One region of the Paenibacillus sp. sgz302190 genome, then DNA from elsewhere that is predicted to be linked to it. Evidence: riboswitches for the same ligand, from Rfam matches in the RefSeq annotation. Region 1 holds a riboswitch; the other holds the start of a gene.
The links. A riboswitch is a leader RNA that binds a small molecule or an ion and turns the genes downstream of it on or off. The one in region 1 is predicted to bind cyclic di-GMP.
Positions count from the first base shown of each region.

Region 2: another riboswitch for cyclic di-GMP. It lies ahead of AC6RNO_RS07435 (anti-repressor SinI family protein); the one in region 1 lies ahead of AC6RNO_RS32515 (EAL domain-containing protein).

Region 1 covers NZ_JBZYAO010000047.1:48,302-56,000, forward strand. The annotation lists gene AC6RNO_RS32505 (ABC transporter ATP-binding protein) at 1-267, opposite strand, end outside; gene AC6RNO_RS32510 (BMP family lipoprotein) at 451-1,518, opposite strand; gene AC6RNO_RS32515 (EAL domain-containing protein) at 1,797-3,461, opposite strand; cyclic di-GMP riboswitch class I at 3,560-3,646, opposite strand; gene ilvA (threonine ammonia-lyase IlvA) at 3,740-4,996, opposite strand; gene AC6RNO_RS32525 (YcdB/YcdC domain-containing protein) at 5,179-7,551, opposite strand.
Region 2 covers NZ_JBZYAO010000004.1:147,651-155,349, forward strand. The annotation lists gene AC6RNO_RS07405 (sugar transferase) at 26-622, shown strand; gene AC6RNO_RS07410 (NeuD/PglB/VioB family sugar acetyltransferase) at 640-1,287, shown strand; gene AC6RNO_RS07415 (metallophosphoesterase) at 1,280-2,128, shown strand; gene AC6RNO_RS07420 (aminotransferase class I/II-fold pyridoxal phosphate-dependent enzyme) at 2,203-3,327, shown strand; gene AC6RNO_RS07425 (helix-turn-helix domain-containing protein) at 3,367-3,702, shown strand; gene AC6RNO_RS07430 (helix-turn-helix domain-containing protein) at 3,959-4,294, shown strand; cyclic di-GMP riboswitch class II at 4,478-4,561, shown strand; gene AC6RNO_RS07435 (anti-repressor SinI family protein) at 4,615-4,830, shown strand; gene galE (UDP-glucose 4-epimerase GalE) at 4,988-6,001, shown strand; gene AC6RNO_RS07445 (hypothetical protein) at 6,213-7,277, shown strand.

The sequences.
Region 1 (7,699 bases):
CTGATGCACCATGCCGATTCCGAGCTCAATCGCCCGGTTCGGGCTGTCGATATTGACTTCCTTGCCCTGAATTTTAATATGGCCTTCATCCGGCTGGTACAAACCGAAGAGAATGTTCATGAGCGTCGACTTGCCCGCTCCGTTCTCTCCGAGCAATGCATGAATTTCACCTTTATGCAGCTGCAAGCTGATCGAATCATTGGCAACGATTCCCGGGAACCGCTTCGTAATATTGTAAAGCTCGACAACAGGGGTTACTGTGCTCATCGGATCACCCTACTGATTATTTTTAGAGGAAGTGCAATAAGACGGTATCGCTTCATGAAGCGAAGTAGGAGATAGGGAGAAAAACCTTGAGAACTAAAGAACAAGGCTAGTTATGCAACCAGCCTTGTTTTAACAATAGCATGCGACACGTTCCTCGAGCTGACGCTGCGCGCGAACAGGTGCTTATTGTTCAGGGACTTTGATTTCGCCGCTAATAATTTTCGCTTTGTATTCATCGACTTTTGCCAAAATTTCAGGCTTAACGTTTTTCTTGGAAGTTTCAGGCAAGCCTACGCCGTTGTCTTTCAGACCGAGAACTATGGTTTTGCCGCCTTGGAACTTGTTGTCGATGACATCTTTGGACACGCGCTCAACCGCTTGATCAACGCGTTTCAACATGGAAGTGAGGGTGACGTCGTCGCCAAACTCCAGGGATTGGTCTTTGTCGACACCGATTACCCATACTTTTTTGCCGGCTTTGAAACGGTCCTTCGCTTCGTTGAATACGCCGTTGCCCGTCGAACCTGCTGCGTGGAAAATGATGTCCGCGCCATCGTTATAGATGGTTGCGGCTGCCGCTTTGCCAAGGTCAGGCTTGTCAAAAGCGCCTGTGTAGTTGATTTGGATTGTGGCTTTAGGGTTAACTGCCGCAACTCCCGCTTTGAAGCCCGCTTCAAAACGTTGGATAACCGGAATTTTCACACCGCCGACGAAGCCGATTTTGTTCGTTGTCGTTGTAAGACCTGCAACTACGCCTACCAGATAAGCGCCTTCTTGCTCGGAGAATGTAACCGACTCTACGTTCGGAGCTTCTACGACGTTGTCGATAATGGCCAGTTTTGCATCAGGGTTCTGGGTCGCTACCGTTTTCAGCGCATCGCCCATCAGGAAGCCGATTCCCCAAGTCAGGTTGTATTTATCTTTGACGAATTGGTTCAAGTTCGGGATGTAATCGGAGTCGCTTTTGCTCTCCAGATTTTTCACATTGGCGCCGGTGTCTTTTTTCAGCTTTTGCAAGCCTTCCCAAGCGCTTTGGTTAAACGACTTGTCGTTCACGCCGCCGATGTCGGTAACCATTCCGATCTTCATGTCTTTGGCCGCGCCGCCCGGAGTTGCCGCCGCCGTAGCTGCCGCACTAGGAGCCGGAGAAGCCGATGCGCCGCCTGTTTTATCCTCTTTCTTTGCGCATCCGGACAGCACTACCGCTGTCACTGTAACAGCCATTAATGCAGTTGAAAACACTTTTTTCATCGTATTACCCCCAACTAATAAATTTGACTACTTCTTTAGACTGCTTCACGAAAGGCCAACTTGTAGTGTCACCATGAAGGAATGAAAATATGTAACGCATTCATGTGTCAATTGTACCATCAATTCCAAGGGCGGAAAAGTAGTTTCCCCGTTATTGCGGCACAATTCGTCATGTCATACAAGGTAACATAATCATGTTTGTGACTGGCTACAAATAGGTGTAGAGCCCCAATTCCCGATTATACTACCTGTGGTTGATAAAATCCATATCATTTCCGTTAACTTATTTTGTCTTTCATTAATTGAATGAATTCCTCAGGATGCAGCGGGCTGCTGAAAAGCTTGCCTTGAGCTTCCGTGCATTGCATACTTTGCAAATGTTCGAGCTGCTCCTCGGTTTCCACTCCCTTGGCGATCAGATTAAGACGCAGACGCTGCGCCATCATGGCGATCGCTTCCGCCAGCAGCTGATTTTCGCCGTCTTCGGGAAGGTCGCGGACGATCGTGCTATCGAGCTTGACGCTGTCCATCGGCACCCGGTCGGCGCCGCTTCTGGTGAACAGGCCGGTGCACAAATCGTCCATGGCGATTCGAAATCCGAAAGCTTTCAATAACTTCAGCTTCTCGCCGGTCTCCTCCACGCCGGAAGAAGATATGTCTTCCGCCAAATCGAGCTCGATCATGCCGGGCTCAAGGCCCGTTTCCTTGATGGCGTCGGCCACCAGATCGATGAAGCCTCGGTCCCTGAACTGTGAAGCGGTTACAGCGACGGTCAGCCGTAAAGGAGGATATCCCGCGTCCAGCCAGCTTTTCGCCTGTTGGCACGCTGTTCGCAGCGTCCACTCGCCGATGGCGGTCATCAGGCCGGTTTCCTCGGCGACGCGCACCCACTCGCTGCCCGGGATTTCCCCCTGCCCCGGACAGTGCCAGCGGATTACCGCCTCCATTCCGATCAGACGTTTGCCGGAAAGCTCATATTGCGGCTGATAGTACAGCTCCAGTTCGCCATTGTCCAAGGCGGCGCGAAGCGCCCGCTCCATGCGCTCCGGGCCTGCCGGCTCGGCATTTATTTCTGCGTCATAGAAACGGAGGTAATTTTCCCCATGCTTCTTGGCCGCATACATCGCTTCGTCCGCATGCTTCATTAACTGCCGCGGCGTCTCCCCGTCATACGGGTACAGCGCAATCCCCATGCTTGCCGAAACCGCAAAAGGGCTTCCCTCAAGCACAAAAGGCTCCTCAAGCGCCGCCTGAATACGGGACGCTGCGAGGCGGACATCCTCCTGCTTCATAATATGAGGCAGCAAAATCGTAAACTCGTCCCCGCCCTGACGGTATACGGTATCTTCTTCCCCAAGGCTGCTTGTCAGCCTTTGGCCGGCCTGCCGGATGAGCATGTCGCCATAAGCGTGCCCGAGCGTGTCGTTCACATGCTTGAAACGGTCCAGATCCAAAAAAACAACGGCAACCAGTGTATTGTGGCGCTTGGCATGCAGCAGTGACCGCTCCAGACGGTCTTCGAACAGCCTGCGGTTCGGCAAACCCGTCAAGGAATCGTGATGCGCGATGTATTCCATTTCCATGCTCCTGCTCTTATAATGCTCCCGCGACGCAGCCAACTGCCGGATCCCGTAGACGAAAAACATGCACAGGACCGTATGAGTCAACAAACTTGCGAACAATTCGGACGCAAGAAACACGAATGAAAGCAGCAGCCATGCGCACGCCGCTGCCGCCAATAAAACAATAGAAGCCTTTCGCTTGACGAGAAAAGCGGAGCAAGCAAAGCCCGCAAACAATATCCCGGCCAGCCAGCCCATTGCATGGAACGATGCCGAGACAAGCAGATTCGCCGTCAGCAGACTGACGCCAAGCAGGCACAAATATTCCCACGCAAAGTTAATTGCATGCCGCTCCCGTTTGGATGATGTACCGCCGTTCACGCTTATAACCTCCTCCCCCCAAACCTGTATAAAGAAGAAAAGGCTATTCCATCACATGGAATAGCCGCAGGTAGTACCTGTTAGGTATAATTCAACCCTTCGGCAGCCCAGCTGTCCTAGTTGAATGCAACCTTAGACCTGCGGCTTTGCGTCCTTGCCTTTCGGCAAGTTTGCCTTTTTTCGAAAAATATTCGAGTTTTCTGGGACTTATTTACTATACCATATTTAACCAAAATTAGCTAATAGAATCTTCCGGTTCTGCTGTAAATCGGAAATTTTCAAATGAGCAGATTGAACAGCTTCGGATCCTTGTTAATCTCGATGTAGCCGTAATCTTTGCGCGAGAGACGCTCGATAAGCCCGTGGTAGTCGTCCTTGTTTTTCAACTCGATGCCGACCAGCGCCGGCGCGTCGTCTCTATTGTTTTTCTTCGTATATTCAAATCTGGTAATATCGTCGGAAGGCCCGAGAACTTCCTCCAAAAACTCGCGCAAAGCACCGGCGCGCTGCGGGAAGTTCAAAATAAAGTAGTGCTTAAGCCCCTCGTAGATCAACGAGCGCTCCTTGATTTCCTGCATCCGGTCAATGTCGTTGTTGCCGCCGCTGATGACGCAGACTACGTTTTTGCCGCGGATTTGTTCCTTGTATGCGTCAAGCGCCGCAACCGGAAGCGCCCCGGCAGGCTCGATCACGATCGCATTGCTGTTGTAAAGCTCCAGAATCGTCGTACACTCCTTGCCGGCTGGCACGATAACGATATCCTCGACATTCTCCTTGCAAATCTCGTAATTCAATTGCCCTACCTGCTTCACGGCCGCCCCGTCGACGAATTTGTCGATCGTTGCCAACGTGATGACTTGTCCCAGCTTAAGCGCCTCAGACATGCTTGCGGCGCCCTCCGGCTCTACGCCGATAATGCGCGTCTGCGGAGCTACGCTTTGCACATAAGTGGAAATTCCCGAGACAAGTCCGCCGCCGCCGATCGTGGCAAAAATAAAATCCGGCGTCTCAGGCATCTGGTTCATAATCTCAAGACCGACCGTGCCTTGTCCGGCAATCGTGCGCGCGTCGTCGAACGGATGAATAAACGCCTTGTTCTCCCGGGCGCAGTACTCCCTGGCCTGAGCGGAGGAATCGTCAAAGGTATCTCCTGTAAGGATGACCTCGACAAAAGCTCCGCCGAACAGCTTGACCTGCGAAATCTTTTGCCGGGGCGTCGTCGTCGGCATGAAGATTTTTCCTTCGATGCCCAAGTGCTTGCAGGAAAAAGCGACTCCCTGCGCGTGATTGCCGGCGCTGGCGCAGACGACTCCCGCCGCCCGCTCCTCGGGAGACAAGCTTTGAATGACATTATAAGCTCCGCGAATTTTGAACGATCTCACGATCTGCAAATCTTCGCGTTTCAAGTATACGTTGCACTCATACAAGTTTGATAAAAGCTCGTTGCGCTGCAGGGGCGAGGGCTCGATCACTTTGCTGAGCACATGATTCGCCTTGATGATGTCTTCCAGACCTACTCTTCCATTTACAGCCATGCTCTTCTGCTCCTTTTGCCGTGTTCGCACAAGATTAAGTTTTAAAGCCTATTGTAACATATCTTGCAGGGCTGGGAAGCACACGGGGAATAATTTTACACGGCGGGTTTCGGAAAGCGGGAACCGTTTCCCGTAAAAAAAACAAGCACACCGGCGATGCGGCATGCTTGTTCCATAAGGATTTAGTATACGTAACGGGGTCGCTGGTCCTGAAGATCGGCGCGCTTTTGCAGGTAGCGGGAGAACGCTACGGCAGCCTGTGCTTTTGTCACTTCCTGCCCGGGCTCAAAGCTGCCGTTATTCAGCGACATGATATCCAGACCGACGACAATCGCAGCTTCTCCGATATTTTTCAGCTTGGCCGCATCCGCAAAGTTTTTGTTGAAAACATTCTCGTATTTCGTCAAGCTTTTGTAACCAAGCGCCTTAACGATGAGCTGGGCCATGTCTTCGCGGGTGATTTTGGCTTCCGGATTAAAATCCTCGCCAGGAACCAGCAATCCGCGGTCGACCGCATTTTCGACATAGGCGAAATATTTGGACGTGCTTTGCACATCCGCGAAGGAAGCTGCGCGTGCCGCAGGGTAATAAATGCCGCTGTTGCCTCCGTTCATCGCAATGACCAGCATTTTGATCAATTCCCCGCGAGTGATGGCTTGATCCGGGTTCACCTTGCCGTCTTTGACGTCAAGCGCTTGATAGTCCAGCATCAATTGCAGCTCGTTCTTCGCCCAATGATTCTCGATATCGTCCACTTTCACGCGTTCCAGCGAAATGACTTCGCCGTTGGAGGCATTGACCCACTGCCCCGTCTGGGCGTTCAGGAAGAACTGTTCGCGCGTGAATTTCGGAATCAGGGAGTAGACCAGTTTAGCCTCGAGCTTTTTATTGTCTCCGCCCACAGGAGCGCTCGGAACGCTTTCTCCCGCTGCGATCATCAATCTGTATTTCTCGATGGGAATGCCCCCTGGAGCCCCGCTGTTCGCTACCACATAGTTCAGCTTGATCTCATACTGCGATAGCAGCGTTTCTTTCGCTTTGTCGAGGGCGATCACTTCGGGCTTCTGCTTCGGATACGGCAAATTGGTAATCGAATTGTAGTAATTCAAGATCGCGCCGTCAGTCCGGTCAATGCTCACATTCACACTCTCGTAATTGGCGCTCACGCCATCGATAACCCGTTTGAAATTGAACTCCCAGGTGCGCTGCTGTTTCAATTGTTCGGCAGGTATGTTCTTTTCTACAGGTGCGCTCATTACGAGCTGGTCCGTGTAAGCGGGCAAATTCTTTTTCACAAAATCGATGGCCGACGCTTTGGCTGTATCCAGCGCTACCTTGCCGTCAACCGGCTTGGTCCCGTCATTTGGATAATTAATGTACTTGTTGAAGCTCATAATCTCGCCGGTTTTGCTGTTCACCGCAGCCCAGGCGCCGCTGCCGCCGATTTTACCCGTCGAATCGTTCTCCGCCGCCGGCCGGCTCCAGTTCAGGTTCCAGCTTGAGCTGCTCTCTCCCGTCTCAGGGGAAGTGACCTCGTTGTAGGAAGCGTCGCGCAGCTTGTAGTCATCGGGCAGCTTGAACGCATCGGTTACCTTTTTGACGGCTTCTTCCTTGGTCAGATTCAAATTGGAAGCCGGTTTACCGGACAGCGGTTGCTCTGTAAGCGGATTTTTGTCACTTGCATAAAGAGACTGGGAAAAAGCGCCCTGGTTCCAAACTTCGCCGTTCACAGCGTTCAGGGCGAATGGGACTAATGTGTAGGCAATGAGCGGTTTTTTCTCGCCTTTTGCTTCATAAGGGATTTGATAGGCTAAGGTAACGTCGGCTTTGTCTTTGAAGGTCTGGGCGATTTTGTCCTCGCCGATCGGCGTCACATTCGTCTCGAATGTCACATCGTCATCCCAGTTGTAATTGTAGCCGGTTACCTGCCCGTCCCCGTTCACAGTGACATTGACGCCGTTCTCCATAAACGGAATGCCGTTAACCGCCCGGTCAAAACGGATGTTGTACTGATAATTTCCATTCAGAGGGGTGCGGAAGGAATCCTCTTCCGTCTGGTTGTACAGCAGTTCCTTCTGCTTATCAGGATTCACCTTCCCGATCCATGCGGAAGCGATCGCTTTGGCTCCTTTGAAATCGACTTTCGGCGGGTAGCTCAATTTATGCTCGGGATCTTTGTCGTTGATCGAATATCCGACCATTTCTCCGCTAATACCGTTAATCGTAACATGCAGATCGCCTAAATACTGGTCTTTCACTTTCTTCACGAAACTTAAGTTCCAGTTCGGAATGCTGTGTCCGTTCATTACATAATAAGCGTTCAGGTTAGCCGACTGCAGCGTATACCCATCCGGAATTGCAACGTATTTCCTGGCAAGTTCAAGGGCTTGGTCTTTAGTAATTTTGGGCTCGAGCTGTGCGGTGTCGTCGCCTTTGATGGGCAATCTGATAGCTTGAGTCCCTACTGCGGCATCATTCGCCCATGCCTGCGGAGCCGCAGTGAGCAGAAGCGCTGATGCGATAGCGACGGTTCCTGCTTTTTTGACCAGTTTCAAATGAATCTTCCTCCTCGTACGCTTAATAGCGATAAACTTTTCCAGTTCTACACCCTAGACGCCGCCATCCGAAAAAAGGTTGCTGGCCAAACGCCATGAAAATAAAAAATAACGGAAGCGTAAATCCGCCCGCCAGACTCCTGGGGCA
Region 2 (7,699 bases), on a different contig from region 1:
GCTCAGAAGCAAAGGAGTTGATAAGATGAAAAGGCTGTTCGATTTATTGGTTTCCTTCACGATGCTTTTGCTGCTGTCTCCATTGATCGCCGTATTGTTTGTCCTGGTCAGAAACAAATTAGGTACGCCGGTTCTATTTAAGCAGGAGCGTCCCGGTTTACACGGCAAGCCGTTTTACTTATATAAATTTCGTTCTATGACGGATGCGCGAGACAGCGAAGGGAACTTGCTGCCCGATGCAGTGAGGCTAACCCCTTTCGGCAAAATTTTGCGAAAATTTAGTCTGGATGAATTGCCGCAGCTGGTCAACGTGATCAAAGGCGATTTGAGCCTGGTCGGCCCAAGGCCGTTGTTGATGGACTATTTGCCGCTCTATACCGAGGAACAGGCCAAACGGCATTTGGTCAGGCCGGGGATCACGGGCTGGGCTCAGGTTAACGGCAGGAATGCGATTTCATGGGAAGACAAATTCAAGCTGGATGTATGGTACGTAGAGAATCGAAGCTTTGCCCTGGATTTGAAAATCATGATGTTAACTTTCTATAAAGTGTTTAAATCCGAAGGAGTCAGTCAAGATAATCATGTCACCATGGAGAAATTCAGGGGGACGAAGCTCTCTTAGCGAAGGGTGTGGTTGAGCTGGACATCGCAGTGGTCGGTGCGGGAGGGCACGGCAAAGTGATTCGCGATATGATACTTGCGAGAGAGGGCTATACCATAAGAGCCTTCCTTGATGATAAATATGATGATTTATCGCTGCAAGACGGCGTGTTCAAAGGTCCTGTCTCTGCAGCGCAGCAGGTGATGGGCAAACTGGAAGAACTGAAGTTCATTATCGCTATCGGAAATAATAGAATTAGACAAGCGGTTGTTTCGCGACTGAATGTAGCGGATGCATATTACCTGACCCTTGTCCATAAGACAGCGGTGATCAGCCCGAGCGCTCAAATCGGCCAAGGAACGGTAGTTATGGCGAATGCGGTTATTCAGGCCGATGCTGTAATCGGACGCCATGCCATCGTTAATACGGCTGCTGTCATCGAGCATGACAACCGCATCGGGGATTATGCTCATATTGCGCCTAGCGCAACATTGACCGGCGATGTGAAGGTAGCGGAAGGGGCTATGATAGGCGCGGGAGCAACCGTCATTCCGGGAATGACGGTCGGGGAATGGTCCGTGATTGGGGCAGGCGCTGCTGTCATTCGTCCGGTACCGCCGCACAGCACCGCCGTGGGAACTCCTGCGAAGGTAATCGGCAAGCTACCGGAGCCCGCACATGACTGAGCCAAAGAAGATATCCCGGCGAAGTTTTTTGAAAAAAGCGGGATTGATTTTGCTCGGATCAGGCGTAGTGGGAACCGCGGATGCCATTGGGGAGCGATTCTGGTATCAGATACGCAAGGTGGATCTCAAGATCAGCAAGCTTCCCGAAGCCTTCAAGGGCTGGAAAATCGTTCAATTCAGCGATACGCATTTCGGCTTTCATTACGATGGCGAATCGTTCCGCCGGGTCGTGCGGATGATCAACGATTTACAGCCTGACATTCTGTTTTTTACAGGCGATTTATTGGATCGTGGGTGGCTGGAAACGCCGTCGCCGTCGGTGCTGCCCTTGCTCCAGGAACTGCGCGCGCCGCGCGGCGGAAAGTGGGCTGTCCTTGGGAACCACGATTATGCAGCGAGGGATCAAGCCGTTCAGATGCTGCAAAATTCGAATTTTCGCGTGTTGATCAATGCGCACGGCTATATCGAAGAAAATGGGCAGCGCTTATGTATCGCAGGTGTGGATGAATATATGTTCGGCCACTTCGATATCGAGAAGACGCTGCAAGGGAAGTCGGAACAAGATTGCGTTTTGCTGCTGGCGCATGAGCCTGATCTTGCGGATATTTGTTCCGGTTTCGGTGTGAACGCCCAATTCTCGGGACACTCGCATGGCGGCCAAATTCGCAAGCCGTTCTCCAAGCCATTTTTCACCCCGGAACTTGGACAAAAATATGTAGACGGATTGTACGCCATTGGAGACAGGCGGATGCCTTTATACGTGAACCGCGGGATCGGCACCAGCTTTTTACCGATCCGCATGTTTTGCAGACCGGAAATTACTATATTTCATATATCTTAATTCAACATGCTGGAAGGAAAGGTGCGTTGCAAGTGACATCGGAGAAAAAAAGAATCTATTTATCGGCTCCGCATATGAGCGGCCAGGAACAAACATACATAGCCCAAGCCTTCGAAACGAACTGGATTGCTCCGCTAGGACCGCATGTCGATGCTTTTGAGAGCGAGCTTGCCGCCTATGTCGGAATGAACGGCGCAGCTGCCGTAAGCTCCGGAACCGCGGCCATTCATCTTGCTTTGCGGTTGCTGGGCGTGGAGCAGGGCGACAAAGTGTTTTGCTCGAGCTTGACATTCGTAGCCAGCGCCAACCCGATTATTTACCAGGGAGCCGTGCCCGTCTTTATCGATTCGGAGCCTGAGACCTGGAACATGTCGCCTGATGCGTTGGAACGCGCGTTAGCGGATGCGGACCGTGAGGGAGAGCTGCCCAAGGCCATTATTGTGGTGAATTTATACGGACAAAGCGCGAAAATGGACGAGATCCTTGCATTATGCAATCGATACGATATTCCCGTGATCGAAGACGCAGCGGAGTCGCTAGGTTCGACGTACAAAGGACAAGCGAGCGGATCTTTCGGCAAGTACGGCATCTATTCCTTTAATGGAAACAAAATTATTACGACGTCCGGCGGAGGCATGCTTGTTTCCAATGATCCGGATGATTTGCAAAAAGCGCGTTTCTTGGCCACTCAAGCCAGGGATGCGGCCGTGCATTACCAGCATTCGGAGCTTGGCTTTAATTATCGCATGAGCAACGTATTGGCAGGGATTGGGCGCGCGCAATTGGGCGTACTGGATGAGCGGGTGAGTGCTCGAAGAGCCATTTTCGAAAAGTACCGGCAGGGCCTATCCGGCATCCCGGGCATACAATTTATGCCTGAATTGGAGAACACAAGGTCGAACCGATGGCTTACCGTGATCACCCTGGATGAGGAACAACATGGCGTAAGCGTCAAATCCATACTCGAAGCAATGACAGCAGAAAACATCGAAGCCCGTCCGGTTTGGAAACCGCTTCATCTGCAGCCTCTTTTTGGGGGAGCGGCATATTACCGGCATGCGGAGAACGAAAGTGTTTCCGAGAAATTGTTTAACACCGGCTTATGCTTGCCATCAGGATCCGGGATGATGGAAGAGGAGCAGACGAGAGTTATCGATTGCATGAAAAGCACATTACGGCACAAAGCGGCTGTCAGATAGCATGGAATATATTACATCGTTAAAAAAAGGAAGATCTTGATGATAGGAACTCGAGTACAGCAGCTTCGCAAGGAAAAGGGATTGTCTCTGTCCGAGCTGGCAGAGCGGGCCGGCGTGGCCAAATCATATATAAGCAATTTGGAACGTGATGTTCAAAAGAACCCGTCGATACAATTTCTCGAGAAAATCGCCTCCGTTCTGAAGGTGCCTGTAGACAGGTTTCTTGATCAAGAAGCTCCGGAAACGAATGTCGCAGAACTGGATCAGGAATGGTATCAGCTTATTAAAGAAGCTATGTCATCCGGTATTAACAAGCACCAGTTTAAAGAATTCCTTGAGTTTAACAAATGGCGTTTGACGAACCCCGGCGAGTGAACGGCGGCGCTGAGAGTCCGGCGGGCGAAGTTTGTTTTGTGCAACCCGCCGGACACCGGGGGTAGGCCTTCGAAATGCATCTCCTTAAATGGCAAATAGAAGTTTAACCGCTTTTATTTCTCCATTTTTGTGCAGATGCATTTTTTCTTTTCTGAAAATTGTATGCGGTTGGAAAATATAGCGATAGTCTGGGCAGGGGTACTTTGCTATAATATGCGTAAACATGGTGAATAAAGCAAAAAGGAAGATGATAAGTGTGATTGGTAAAAGGATTCAAAGATTACGGCTGGAAAAAAAACTCAGCTTATCTGAGCTTGCTGCCAAGGCTGAAGTCGCCAAATCTTATTTAAGCAATATGGAAAGAGATATTCAGAAAAATCCGTCCATTCAATTTTTGGAAAAAATTGCGGTTGCGCTTGACGTGCCGCTCGACTTGATCCTGCACGGAGAACAGCCGAAAGTGCAAGAAGAACTGGACAGCCAGTGGCAGGATTTAGTCAAAGAGGCGATGGATTCGGGAGTAACGAAGGAGCAGTTTCGCGAATTTTTGGAATTCAGCAAATGGAAGAAAAACCAGGAAAACAACAAGTAAGCATCCTACTAATTACTTATCTATTGCGGATACATTAGTATCATTTTCCTAAAAAACAATGACCTAGCAGTTTTTTTTCAAATTTTTTGGTGGAATTTAGGAGAAGGTCGTTGTATAATAGGCTTAGGTTGATGAGAAATGTTTCAGTCTTAGGCCTTGAGATCTATTCCGCAATTGGATAATTAATTATGGGAATACTTTGATACATGCGCCGTATGTGGGCACCTGGAGCATGTGGAGTTAGTGGTGCAACCGACCCAATCTATTAAACCGTTAATAGATGGTTTTTTGCAAACAAACTTCACATTGGAGGTAATAGTATGTCCAAAGTATTTGTGCAATTGGGTATGGAACGCAATCCCTTGGATTCAGACTGGGTAGAAATGATTCGCGAGGCTCGCAGCTTGGGGTTAACAATTGGTGAAGTGCAAGCTTATTTAGGGTCATTCGCACAGTTGGACAGAGGGTTAACCAAATATACGAACATCAACGCCGGGGCTGCCAATAATGACCTGTCCGGCAAAGTCGTTGTGTAATCATGCATTTGTTACCGGAGCGCACTGATCCTTTTCCTTGAGAAGGGTGGGGCGTTTTTTTGGTATTTGCTAAAATGGCATAAATCCATTAAGTTGGAAAAAGGCTGCATGCAGATGCGCCGGCGCAATGAAATCGTAAATTGGAGGAACGGAAATCATGTCCATTCTAGTAACTGGCGGAGCAGGTTATATTGGCAGCCATACCTGTGTCGAACTGCTTGACAAGGGTTATGAGATCGTCGTTGTCGACAATCTGATGAACAGCAAGCCGGAGGCGCTTGAGCGGGTCCGTGAGCTGACGGGGAAGGATTTTGCATTTTATCAATTGGATTTGCTCGACTTTGCGGGGCTGGAACAGGTGTTTCGCGAGCATTCGATCGAAGCGGTGATCCATTTTGCAGGGTTAAAGGCAGTGGGGGAATCGGTCTCTTTTCCTTTATCTTACTACCACAACAATATTACCGGCACATTAATTCTGTGCAATGTCATGCAAAAATACGATGTCCGCAAATTGGTGTTCAGCTCTTCGGCAACTGTCTACGGGGTGCCTGAGCAGGTGCCGATTCATGAACATTTTCCGCTCGACGCGACGAATCCATACGGTCAAACAAAGCTTATGATCGAGCGGATTTTGCAGGACTTGTACATCTCGGATCACAGCTGGAGCATATCGCTGCTGCGGTATTTTAATCCGGTCGGAGCGCACCCCAGCGGACGAATCGGGGAAGATCCGAACGGCGTGCCGAACAATCTGATGCCGTATGTGAGCCAAGTGGCTATCGGCAAACTGGAAAAGCTGCGGGTATACGGGAACGATTATCCGACCGTAGACGGAACCGGAGTCAGGGATTATATTCACGTCAGCGATCTGGCCAAAGGGCATTTAAAAGCATTGGAACAACTGCTGTCCAGGAGCGGGATCGAAGCGTATAATCTCGGTACCGGCCGGGGTTACAGCGTGCTTGAAATGGTCGAAGCCTTTCAAAAAGCTTCCGGAAAAGTAATATCGTACAGCATCGAGGAGCGCAGGCCGGGGGATGTGGCTACGTGCTATGCGGACACAACGAAAGCGCGCGAGCAATTAGGCTGGGTTGCCGAGAAAGGCGTTGAAGACATGTGCGCAGACGCCTGGCGCTGGCAATTCAACAACCCTAACGGATATGAAAAATAAACAGGCTGGTGTTGTTCCCTGACAGCAGCCGGACTTTGCCAAACTGCAGACAACTGCAGTTTTTTTGCGTTTCATGCGACGGCAGCCGGACTCAGGAAACCCTCAGGCAACGCTCATGGTTTATTAAGTCGGCGCTCAGGGGGGATTCAGGAAAGGGGCCTATACTTGGTCTTGTAAACAACAAAAACATTCGAAAAGGTGGAATAACAATATGAAAACTATTAGCAAAAAAATTCTCGCAGGTACGATTGCAGCATCTTTTGTTCTTGGAACAGGTTTTGTCGGAGCGCTACATAATCAGGCGTATGCCGATACAGTGAGCGGCTCGACCGTTCAAAAATCGGACGGCTTCAAAGACCGCGGCGGCCGCCAAGGAGGTTTCTACGGAGGCAGCATCGTCAAGGAAGCGGCAGCTGTGCTGGGCGTAGACGAGAGCACGCTTCAGGCGTCGCTGAAAGAAGGCAAGACGCTGCTTGAAGTCGCGCAAGCGGCCGGCTTGACGGAGGACGATTTCCTGGCGAAGCTGGTTGCCGCCGAAACGACGGCGATCAACGAGAAGGTGACGGCCGGCAAGCTGACGCAAGAGCAGGCCGACAAGCTGATAACGGATCTTTCGACTCGTTTGAAACAGCAAATTGAGAACAAAGGCTTCGGCAACAAAGGCGAAGGATTCCGCGGCGGTGAGCAGGGCGGACGCGGCGGCTTCCAAGGCGGCAAGCTCGACGAAACGGCGGCAACCGTGCTGGGCGTAGACGTGAGCACGATCCAGGCATCGCTGAAAGAAGGCAAGACGCTGCTGGAAATCGCGCAAGCGGCCGGCTTGACGGAGAATGATTTCCTGGCCAAGCTGACTGACGCTCAAAAAACGGCAATCGCTGCCCAAGTTACGGCAGGCACGATCACGCAAGCGGAAGCGGACAAAATCACCGCGGATCTTGCGACCCGCCTGAAACAGCATATAGAGAACGCAAGACCTGAAGGCGGACAAGAAAACGGAGGCGAGGGTCATCGTGGCGGCGGCTTCGGCGGCGGTTTCCTGGGGAACTCTGAGGCGCTGACGACGATTCTGGGCATCACGCAGGATGAGCTGAAAACCGAGCTGGATTCCGGCAAGACGATCGCTGAAATTGCAGCGGCCAAAGGAATTAGCGAAGACGACCTGATCAGCAAACTCAAAGACAGCTTGACCGATACGCTGAAAAAATTCGTTGAAGACAAGCACCAAAAACCGGAAGCGCCTGCCGCAGACGCAACGGACAGCACTTCCACGAACTAACATAGCGGAAAAAGGGGCTGCCCCTTTGCCTCGAAATTTCACCTGAAGAAAGGACCTCATTCTCCACTTGATAGTGGAATTTGAGGTCCTTTTGCTCGATTTTTGGGCCGTTCCCATACTATGCGCACGCTTTTGGGGCAGCCTCTTTTTTCGCCGCACGCAGTTTCCAGTGCGCGGTGTTACGCTGCATGACGGCGGTGGGTCGGCTGCATGTTGAGTTCGGGGAATGGAGGCACGGCCTCCTACTTCCCTCTCGTGCCCCCCCTGCTTGCCTGCCTCTCGCTTGCAAAGCCTGCAGATTTGCAGGAACAGTTCTGAGGCAAATACATCAAGGAGCATAAAGGTGTATTTTTCAGGCTGCTCAGAAATCTGCACGCCAGAGCCAGTCGCAAACTCGCCTGGCTGCACCAAGAAAACCTGCA